2 regions of the Chitinophaga sp. CCNWYY40 genome follow, and region 1 is predicted to be linked to the other one. Evidence: riboswitches for the same ligand, from Rfam matches in the RefSeq annotation. Region 1 holds a riboswitch; the other holds the start of a gene.
The links. Region 1 has a riboswitch for cobalamin ahead of V7S65_RS00080 (DUF5074 domain-containing protein). Riboswitches for the same ligand answer to the same signal wherever they lie in the genome.
Positions count from the first base shown of each region.

Region 1 (5,511 bases):
GGTTGCAGCAACATCAAGAGATTCAAATTCACTAAAGTCAAATATTGGCATAGAAAGTGACCATTTTTTACCACTTGGATTGGATATCACAAATAGCGAGGATGTTAAAGAGGCAGTTAATCAAACAATCCAATATTTTGGAGGGCTGGATGTTGCTGTTAATAATGCGGGATTTTCATTTATTGGCAGTTTGGAAGAATTAACAGATGAAGAATTCAGAAAAGCTTTAGATGTAAATTTGTTCGGAACGGTAAATGTGATTAGGGCTTCGATGGCACAATTCAGAAAACAGCGTTCCGGGCGAATAATAAATGTAGCCTCAGCTGCCGGGTATTGCGCTGGGCCGAATATCGGTAGTTACGTAGCATCAAAATTTGCAATGGTTGGCCTCACAGAGGCATTGGCTTTAGAAGCGAAACATCTTAACGTGAAGCCTACAGTGGTATTACCGGGGTCTTTCAGGACTAATTTTTTAGATGAAAGTTCTTTGAATTATGCAAGGACTCCTATTATTGACTATGAAAGTGCAAGTACATATCAAAGTTACGCAGAAAGAGCTGGAAAGCAGCCCGGTGATCCAGAAAAACTGGTTGCAGAACTGGTAAATCTGGTCAATATGGAAAATCCTCCGGTTCATTTAATACTGGGACCTGACAGCTTTAAAATGATCATGGATAAAAGAGCACGAGATTTGAAAGAGTTTGAGGTCTTTAAAAAGATATCATTATCTACAGATTTAGAAATAAATTAACTGGAATAATATTGTATTCTGCAAATACCCAATCAATATGAAAACAGAGAGGCCTTACCATATCAAATCAATATCAGAATATCATGACTTATTAGGTGTGGAAAAGCCACAGCACCCTTTAATTAGTTTGATTAACCATGAAAATATTAAGAATTACTCTGAGGAGAAGTTAAGAAGCAAAACCTATGATTTCTATACCATCAGCAGGAAAATAAATTATACTGGTACGATGAGGTATGGACAGCATTACTATGATTTTCAGGAAGGTGCAATGGTTTTCCACGGACCCAATCAAGTCATTGTTTCTGAACTCGCAGACAACGTGAACTTACAAGGTTGGACAATGCTGATACACCCGGATTTTATAAGGGCTTATTCTTTGGCCGCAAAGATTACTCAGTTTGGCTTTTTTTCTTATGCTGTACATGAAGCTCTTCACCTCTCCGACAAGGAAGCAACAATTGTTGAAGAAGTAATGGACACTATCCGAAAAGAATATAGTTCGAGGATAGACGTTTATAGTCAAGATATACTTATCTCACAAATTGAGTTGCTGCTGAATTATTGTAACCGGTTCTACAATCGGCAGTTTATAACAAGGAAAACAGCAAACAGTGAATTGCTTATCAACTTTGAAAAGTTAATGAATGATTATTTTGAGGGAAATAATCTTTCCTTAAAAGGAATACCTTCTGTCCAGTATTTTTCCACCGAACTGAATATGTCTGCTAATTATCTAAGTGATATGCTTAGAAGCCTTACGGGTCAAAGCACACAACAGCATATCCATGATAAACTAATTGAAAAAGCCAAACATATCCTAACCTCTACCAATATGACGGTCAGTGAAATTGCTTATGAATTGGGTTTTGAATATCCGCAGTCTTTTAGTAAGCTTTTTAAGAAACAAACGAACATTACACCGCTTGAATTCCGTCAGTCATTTAACTGAATGTGAGTATCACATTTTGTATTGGTTTATTTAAGTGCCAAATAGCTTAAATCGCATAGCGTTACAGCCATTGGATTTAAAGATTAACTTCTGGTTAGATAACCAGAAGGAGTTTCGGAAAGCCTACACTTACCTTTATTAATTAAATCATTTTATGAAGAAACTATTTTATCACAGGATCATCTACAGGACTTGGCGGAGCAACAGCGATATTATTTGCTCCAAAGGTTGGAATGTAATTGCAACCATGAGAATTCCGCAAAAACAAGAAGGACTTATCATCAATATTTAATCGGCGAGGGTAGAATGGCATTTCCTTTAGGAACGCTTTATCACCCAAAGCGCCCTATCTGCTGATGCAGTTGCACAGTTTATTTTTGAAACCTCAACTGACGGCAAAAATCAACTGAGGTACGTTATTGGACAAGACGCTAGAATGCTTTTGTCGAAAAGACAAAAAGGATGAAACTTTTATGAACAATATAAAAACACAATTCGGAATTTAAAATGTATGTAATAGCAGGGCTGCCAGGTTCAAGTCTAAAATTACATCGGAAGGGTTAAGGCAGGAAGATTTCGATTTGAGTATGGCGGTAAATTAGACTTCTAGATAGAAAGGGAATTAATGGATGAATAATTGGGAAGCGAAAAAGAGAAGGTGTCTCACCATCCTGCTTTTAAAGTGGACATCTAAGCCCCACATAGATGTTCTGTCCCGTAAAAATTTTGAGGCACCCTCTCTTTATTTCATCCTCTACTCATGAAACACAGGCATGGCCGGGAAATACCATCCGTTGTAAGTGAGTGTTTTTTTCAGTGTAGCGGTAGTAGCGTCATACATCAGTACCCTGTTCACATCTCCGGTGAAAGAGCCATTCAATGTAGTCATTACCAGTTCATTTTTATCCTTGTTATACGCAGCACCGGCGCCATAGAAATATTGGCCGGAAGGCAGTGTGATAAAAGGAGATGCAAGCGATGCGGTGTTGCCAATGATATAGCGGTACAATTGGGTACCACCGGCAAAACCGTTGTTACGCACAATGTAAACAGCATTCTCCGTCGTAGAGGCAGTGATAGCCGCGTGGCGCCACGCTCCCCACGGAGACGGTACAGTGAAAGGCAGTTTCACGGCAGTGCGCACCAGTGTAGCGGGGTCTATGCGGATCAGGGAATCGGAGTTGGTAGCATATACGCCGCCATCTTTACCGGCAGCGAAGGCCAGGTTAGCCGCGCCGAATTTTTTTACTACAGCGTACGTGGTGCTGTTTAAAGCAACGATACCATCTGTTTGGGACAACACGAAAATATAGCTGCCGGCTTTTAACATATCACCGGTGTAACCGGCTACACCAGTTACTTTAGCGCCTACTGCAAGGGAAGGTAACGTAATGGGATATACGCCATCGCTTGCACTCAGCAGTCCGCGGGTGGCATCCACACCAATAAAGGCATGACCATCATTACCTGGCAGGGTAGTGATACGGCCGGTTTCAACCAGGCTGCCTGCATCTGTTACTACCAGTGGGCCGCCGGCTTTTACAACGATATACATTTTGCCGTTGAATACAGTGGCATACTGCAGGGTATTGGAAGGGCCACCCAATGCGCCTGTGGGGTTTTCTGCATGGTAAATATTGGAAACAAGACTATCGCCGCTGTAGGAATAGAAATGCAGATCGCCGGTACCATGACCAAACCATCCTTCGTTAGCGATAAAGAATCCATTGCCGTATTTACCGGCGATTAATGATGCCGTAACGCCGCCGGTACCCGCTTCGTTGGTACGTTGGCGTTCGAGGGGTTGTAAGGCATCATCTTTTTGACAGGAAGCAACAAACAGCATTAATGCTGCAGACAGAAAGGATAATAACTGTTTTTTCATATTTATTGTTTTGTTAAGAAAATACGACGCACTTTTCTCCGGGGTAAGAACCCTGGAAAAATGATCATAATACCGGTTATCCTCCCGGCATCACGCCTAAGGCTAAACGAAAAAGAATAACAGCGCATAAATGGCTGGCAGGCCTACATTCATGGCATTTCACCCGAAAGCGTTGAATGATCAATTACAAAAGGCAGGTCTTCTGGCTTACCTGCTTTTCCGGGACCTTCCCATCTGCCGGACAGGCAGACAGTGGTATGGAGTTCATCCGGAAAAACAATTTATCTGACGATAAATGCAGGATTACAGCTACGGGGATAGCTCCGGTTTTACACCGGATTCCCTTTTAATCCGCCGCGGGGCGGAACCAAATGCGGAGGCAAACCTACGGTAATTAGGTATAAATGCCAAAATGAAGTGGAGGAGGGTGTGGGCAATGGATGGATGGCTCCTTTATGGCCCGTATGTTGGCCCCTTTGTGGCCCCAATAAAAAAAGCGTGATACAATTCAACATTGCATCACGCTTTCGTAAAAAGCACGTATATAAAACTTATCCTTTCATCTGCCACGCCTTTGTTTTCGTAAACGCCCTCAATCCCTGGTGCGATAACGTTGCGCCAAAACCTGAATGCTTTCTGCCTGCCCACGGTAGTCCTGCTGTAACCCGGTCGCAGCAATTCCAGTAGCCGGTGCCTGCATTTACCTGTGAAAGAATTTCCTGCGCACGTTCCCCGTTGGAAGAGTATACCGAAGCAGTGAGCCCGTACTCCGTATCGTTCATCAGTTCGATGGCTTCTTTGTCACTGCTTACTTTCATGATGCCTATCACCGGACCAAAGCTTTCTTCCTGCATAATTTTCATGTTGTGATCCACATCTGTGAGGATGGTGGGCTCAAAGAAGTTGCCTTCATGCACAATGATATGGCCGCCAAGTTTCAGGGTGGCGCCTTTTGCACGCGCTTCCAGCACCTGGTTTTCGAGTACTTTTAGTTGTTCTTTCCTGGTGATGGCGCCAAAGTATACGCCGTCATCTGTGGGCAATCCCAGTTTCCAGGATTTAACTGCCTTTACAAATTCGGCTACATATTCGTCGTATACTTTTTCGTGTACGTAGATGCGTTCTACAGCGCAGCAGCTCTGGCCGTTGTTATAAAAGGCGCCATCGGCGGTAGCTGCGGCCACTGCTGCAATATCTTCGATATCGTCTGTTACATAAAGCGGATCTTTGCCGCCAAGTTCAAGTTGACAGGGCAACATCCTGGACGCTACTTTTTCATAGATGTATTTACCGGTTTTATAGGAGCCGGTAAAGAAGTAACCATCCACGCGCAGGTCCATCAGGTTTTCGCCGGTGGCTTTTCCACCAATGGCTATTTTGAAAGCATTTTGTTCAAGGCCGGCGTAATAGAAAAGTTTCTCTATTTCCATACCCGTGAGGGTAGCGTATTCCGAGGGTTTGTACAATACGGTGTTACCGGCCAGCAGCGCGGGAATAAAAACATTTACGCCTACCAGGTAGGGATAGTTCCAGGCAGAGATATTGCAGATAACCCCCAGTGGTTCGTAAGAGATTTTTTCCTTTAGTGTATCCGTATTGGTTACCCATTCGTCCGACAGGTACTTCTCTGCATTGTCCAGCATCCAGTTGATCCGGGCTACAGCGCCGTTGATTTCATTGCGCGATTGCTGCAATGGTTTTCCTGATTCGGAAGTAAGTATGCCCGCCAGTTTCTCTACTCTCTTTTCCAGCTGCTGGTTGAACCGGGCAATCACTTTGATACGCTCTGCCAGTGGTTTGGCCGACCAGTGGGCGAATGCCAGCCGGAGTAATGCGGTTTTCTCAACTACTCTTGCCAGTGAATCTTCTCTGAGAACGGCGAGGGTTTGTGCGGTGGCAGGATTAAAGATTCTCATTTCGTAT
Region 1 covers NZ_JBBHLF010000001.1:19,247-24,757, forward strand. The annotation lists gene V7S65_RS00070 (SDR family NAD(P)-dependent oxidoreductase) at 1-751, shown strand, start outside; gene V7S65_RS00075 (helix-turn-helix domain-containing protein) at 789-1,703, shown strand; gene V7S65_RS00080 (DUF5074 domain-containing protein) at 2,458-3,588, opposite strand; cobalamin riboswitch at 3,764-3,975, opposite strand; gene V7S65_RS00085 (aldehyde dehydrogenase family protein) at 4,140-5,504, opposite strand; gene V7S65_RS00090 (gamma-glutamyl-gamma-aminobutyrate hydrolase family protein) at 5,501-5,511, opposite strand, start outside.

Region 2 (5,511 bases), 190 kb from region 1:
GTAATAATCGCCGCGGGAAGTCACATAGATATCGCCATCGTTGTCGGCCTTGAGACGGTCGAGGTTAATAGCCACATCAATCTTTTTTATCTCTTTAAAAGTATTCAGGTCTATTACCGACACGGTGCGGTCGTAATCAGGTGCGCGGTAACCGCCGGAGTTGGCTACGTACAGCTTGTTGCCTACTACAGCCATTTCTTCCGGTTGATAGCCCACAATTACCTTGCGGGTAATTTCCAGTGTAGCCGTATCTATTTCTGCCACAAAACCGATGGGCGCATTGGGCTCTACCACTACCGGGCCGGCATAGGAACTAACATATGCTTTGCCGTTGGCGAAAGTTATATAGCGGCAGTTGAGGATGTCGATTTGTTTGATCCGTTTGGTGCTGGCTGCGTCCATTACTTCTACCTTATTGGAAATGTTGATCACCGCATACAACTTTGTACCGTATGCTTCTATGTCATTGCCTACATCGCCCAGTTCCTTTACCGCAGTGGGATTGGCAGTAGCATAGATATTACTTTTGTAGACGCCTGTAGTATAATCGTAATAATCCAGGGAAGCTTTATTACTGCCCATATTGCCTTCATTCAGGAGATAGAATCCATTGAGCAGAGATCCGGGTGTGGCTGTATCTACCGGTGTTACTTCGGGCGGAACAATCCTTTCTCCCTTCCGGCATCCGGTGATGGCCAGTGCTGCCAGGGCGGCCACCCATACTGCATTCCTTAATTGTTTCATCATGTTTATTAAATATTCACGGTTAAGATGAAGCGGTAATTCCTTCCCGGCATGGGGTAGCTGATCACCACTTCATAGAACTGGTTGGCGAGGTTGTTTACCTGTGCCGTTACATGGAACCGGGTATGTTTATAATTGAATTGTTTACCCAGTGAAAGATCGCTGGTATACCAGGGTTCCACGTAGTTCTTTAACTTATTTTCTTTGCTGTTGTATCTTTCCCCGGTATAGATGAAGCTGTAGTTGGCTTCCCATTGTTTATAGTCGGCGCCGAGTATGAGCGAGCCGCTGTGACGGGGAATATAAACGATCTGATCGCCGTAGAAGCTGTCGGACGGATCAGTGAAATCCTGTGCGCGTTGGTAGGTGTAAGTGAGGCGTGTACTGAACTGCACCTGTTTTTTTATAAGCCACAGCGCTTTTGCTTTTACATCCACGCCTTTTATTTTTACAAATCCCAGGTTCTCCATTTGCCAGCTGAGCATGCTGGCGCCGGGAACGGCTACTATCTTATCATTTACTTCGTTGTAATAAGCGTCTGTTTCAATACCTGCCTGTGTGATCCAGCTGTTGGCAAAGGTTTTATTCCAGGTGAATCCCACATCGTATTGTGTGGCGAATTCCGGCTTCAGGAAGCGGTTGCCGATCTCGGTATAATACAGGTCGTTAAAAGTAGGCATGCGGAAGATCTGTTTGTAAAACCCGCGCAGCCGGAAATCCGGTGAGTGCGTGGGTTGCCACGAAACAAATACTGCCGGTGTAAATTTCTGCTGGTATGGCGCCGATGCATTTTTCTTTACCGTTTCATTTACGAAGGTACCCAGCAGGCTGGCCTGTGCGCTGAAGCGGTTGAAGCTGATATTTGTGGCGGCGGCAGTCAGCGTTGTATAACGGGTAGGGTAGCTGAAGTTGGTAAGATCGGCATCCAGGCGGTTCCATTGGAAGTCGCCGGAAGCCGCAATGGTCCACCAGTTGGTAAGGGCATACTGGTGCGCCATTGAGAAATACATTTCATATTGGCGGTAGTGGTTATCGATATAAAGCCGGGCGGTATCAGGCGCCAGGAAGCGCGTATAGTCGTAAGCGTATTTTCCGTTCAGCAGGATGCTGTAACGTTTGGTGATATCTTTCCGGAAGCTGGATTGCACAAAGATGTTCTGATCCCATTGGCGGTCCACATGCCCGAATACGCCGTTGACGATGAATCCTGGCAGCCCGCGTTCCGACTGGTAGTAATACACTTTGGTGCTCCATTCGCCGCCATTCAGCAGGCCATTGAATCCACCTTCCACGCGCACGGCATTGATATCGCCGTTCTTCCGGTAAGCGCTGGTATCATATACCAGGTGCCCGTTTTCATCGCGTTTCTGGTAAGAAAATTTATACCTGCCGGTTGCATTGATCCATTCGGTGCTGAAGGAGGCAGAAACTTTGCTGCTGATCTTTTGCTGCCACAGCAGGGAGGGGTTGAACAGGCCAAAAGAACCGGTTTTTATAGTGCCTCTGAGATGTGTTTTTTCTCCGGGTGCAAATTTGGGTTTGAGAGAAGTGAGATAGATGGCGCCGGCTGATCCAAAGTCTTTCGCCGGCTGGAATATGTTACTTTTCTGCCCGTTGTACAGGGCAATTTCTTCCATATTATCCAGCGAAAACCGGCCTAGGTCTACCTGGCCATTCTGGGCGTTACCCAGTTGGATGCCATCATAAAATACGCCTACCTGGTTAGTGCCCATGCTGCGGATATCAACGGTTTTGAGTCCGCCGATACCGCCATAGTCCTTTACCTGCAACCCGGCGAAAAAGCGGATTGCATCTGCCACGGAGTGACTGCCCAGCCGCTCCAGTTCTTTCGCCTGCATTTTCTGCCCGGGGCTTACTTCCCTGGCCGTGCGCGGCGCTGTAACGGAAACCTCCCGGAGGTCTTTGGATGTTACACTGTCGGCCTGTTGTGCAAAGGCAGCAACTACTCCGCAGAGCAATAACAGCAACATCCCGGCGGCTTTCGCCGGTGTTTTGAAACGCATCATTCCCAAGCTTGTTAATGTTCCATCAACAGCTTTCGCAATAAGAAAAATAATCAGGAAAGAGACAAGATACGGGGGATACCCGCAGATTGAATTTATTCCCAAGCTTCATTCCACGAAAGCTTAAAAAATCAGTCGTATGGCAGGTATTCTGACTTATCTCTGCTTCAGGCGACCTTCCCATTGAACGTTCAACAGTGGTCTGATTGGCGATGCCTGAGCATTATATGAGACTTACAGCAGCGGGACTGTCCGGGATTTTCACCCGAGTTCCCTTTTAATCAGGCATATCCGGAGTGGACATACCTGAACCATAGCGGGGCAAAAGTAGGTTATTATTTGATCGATTCAAAACATGGGACAGATATCCGGACGGCAGGCAGCTTGCCGGTATCTGAACTGATCATGTGGAAACCTGCATTCACCAGTTCTTCGAAATTATGCCATGTTGGGTTGGTGGGGAAACAAATCCGCCGTTTTTGCCGCTTTTTGCCGGATTATGCCAGGCCCTTTTTATTGATAGTGTATGGGGAGTGTATGGAGAGTGTATCATGAGTGTATGGTGAGTGTATGGGGACTGTATGGGGACTGTATGGGGACTGTATGGGGAATACGATGCATAGACGACTCCTAAGTATCCGAGAAGTATCTGAGAAGTATGCGGGAAGTATGGAGGGAGTAATATCATCTCCCAGCGGCAGCTGCTTCCTCGCAATTATCTTTGCGCCTGGTATCAATGAGATACTGGATCTTCCATCCATCGGGGAGCTTCACCATTTGAAAGGAGTCCACCCCGCAGTGGGAGAACTGTCCTTTGAAAAAGAAGCGGTAGGGCGTCCATACGGAAGCCAGCCGGCCATCTATCAGGATGCTGCCAAACACGATACGCTCGTCGGCCGCATTGAGCGGCAACTTGCCTATAAACGACGCAAATTCATGGATAGTAGTAGTACGGATGGTATCCTTACCTGCTTTGGTTTCCGCTACCGACTGCAATACTGCTCCCGGTGCGAAACAGGCGGCTACTGCAACGCTGTCTGAATTATTCATGGCCGTGAACAACTGGTTAATAGTGGCTTTCACTGCTTCTTCCTGCGATTGGGCATAGAGTGAGGTGCTGATGATGGTTAGTAGGAGGCTGAATATAACAGGGCGCATTTTTTTTCTTACAATATACTGAATTGTTCCCGGCGCGCTAAGGGATGATTCCTTTTTCTTTTAAAACATTTTCCTCGTTTTCATGACTAACGTACATGATTATTTTGAGTGCATCATTAACGTGATATAAAATGTAAGTAATCTCAAATTCAATGATCTCACTTGGATTTTTTGAGTAAACAGCTCCCCACCTCACCAACGCCCTGATATAATATTCCCCCATCGGCGATGTTTCCACTTTAATGACTTTCATTTCCTGCATGCCAATCTTCCGGTTAAATTTAAACATCTCTTCCAGCCATTGCGTGAACTTTTCATCGTTCTTGAAAGTCATGCTTCCTGATGGCCCTGCGGCCATAAAGTTTTCTGCATAGCAGTTGGCGATGATACCGGCGTCGTTAGCTAAGGAGGCACGGCCATAAGCAGTAAAGAAGTCTGTGAATGATGTCATAACGGATAGTTTTTTGAGAGATTGGGTTTATATTTTTTTCTACAAAAATTATTCCCCGTAACAAACAGGAAGACATTGCTCTAATGTTATCATGAGCCAATTTGTACAACGTTACTAATTATATATGGATAACAATTTTGTCTTATTTTTAGCAGAACTTCTTAAATTATTTCTGCATGAAGATTTTCCCTATACTGCTGATACCAGAAAAGACGGATAATGAATTTGAACAGATTTTTGCAACCTGGACAGATAGCGGTGGAACTATAAGGCGATTGGGGAAATATTGGGTGAAGGATGAAGTTTTGGCAAAACAACCGATCGCAATTTATGGAAACCAGACATTTGCGTTGGTACTTGCACAGATTTATGATGTAGACCTTCTTTCTCCGGATGATACATTAATAGCCCGGTTGGAAAACAAATGGATCAGGCGGCATATTGAGTTAAAACAAGTAGGACAAGTTGTAGAAAATGACTTTCCCGTTTTTATTAAACCCGTTGTCCCGAAAATATTTACTGCCGGCATTTTTCAGACCATATCTGATTTCAGACAGATAACAACAGGTTTGCCAGACAATGAAGAGATTTTAGTGTCATCAGTTGTAGATGAAATTCAGGCGGAAGCGCGGGCCTTCATTATGGATGGTGTGATTAAAGACATTGCCTTATATGAAGGTGCTGCTGACCTAACAGAAGGAAGAGCTTTTTTGAGAGATTTTATGAATAGTCACAAGACCCTGCTACCGAATGTCGTTGTTGTTGACATAGCTTTTAATGAATCAATAGGTTGGTTTGTTCTCGAGTTTAATGCCTGCTGGGGCGCAGGGCTTAATAATTGTAACGCGGGAAAGGTAATTGATTGTATTATAGAAGCAACAGTGAATAAGAATTCTTAAAACAATAAAGCCGCATAAACCCTAAGATTTACGCGGCCTGAAATACATTACTTTATAACAATCTCCGCTACCACCGGCAAATGGTCCGATGGATACGGCTCATTTACCACACTACTGCTTTTCACCGCAAACCCCGGGGCGTTTGTCCACATAATGTGATCAATCACCCTATTGGGGTTGTTCACCGGGATAGTGAACCCGCAACCAGTACAGGAAGGAGTGAACTTCTTCAGCA
Region 2 covers NZ_JBBHLF010000001.1:209,901-215,411, forward strand. The annotation lists gene V7S65_RS00855 (DUF5074 domain-containing protein) at 1-747, opposite strand, end outside; gene V7S65_RS00860 (TonB-dependent receptor) at 753-2,771, opposite strand; cobalamin riboswitch at 2,893-3,099, opposite strand; gene V7S65_RS00865 (nuclear transport factor 2 family protein) at 3,453-3,926, opposite strand; gene V7S65_RS00870 (hypothetical protein) at 3,964-4,377, opposite strand; gene V7S65_RS00875 (ATP-grasp domain-containing protein) at 4,554-5,276, shown strand; gene V7S65_RS00880 (endonuclease/exonuclease/phosphatase family protein) at 5,324-5,511, opposite strand, start outside.
Region 2: it holds a riboswitch for cobalamin, as region 1 does, so the genes downstream of both, V7S65_RS00860 (TonB-dependent receptor) here and V7S65_RS00080 (DUF5074 domain-containing protein) in region 1, are expected to answer to the same signal.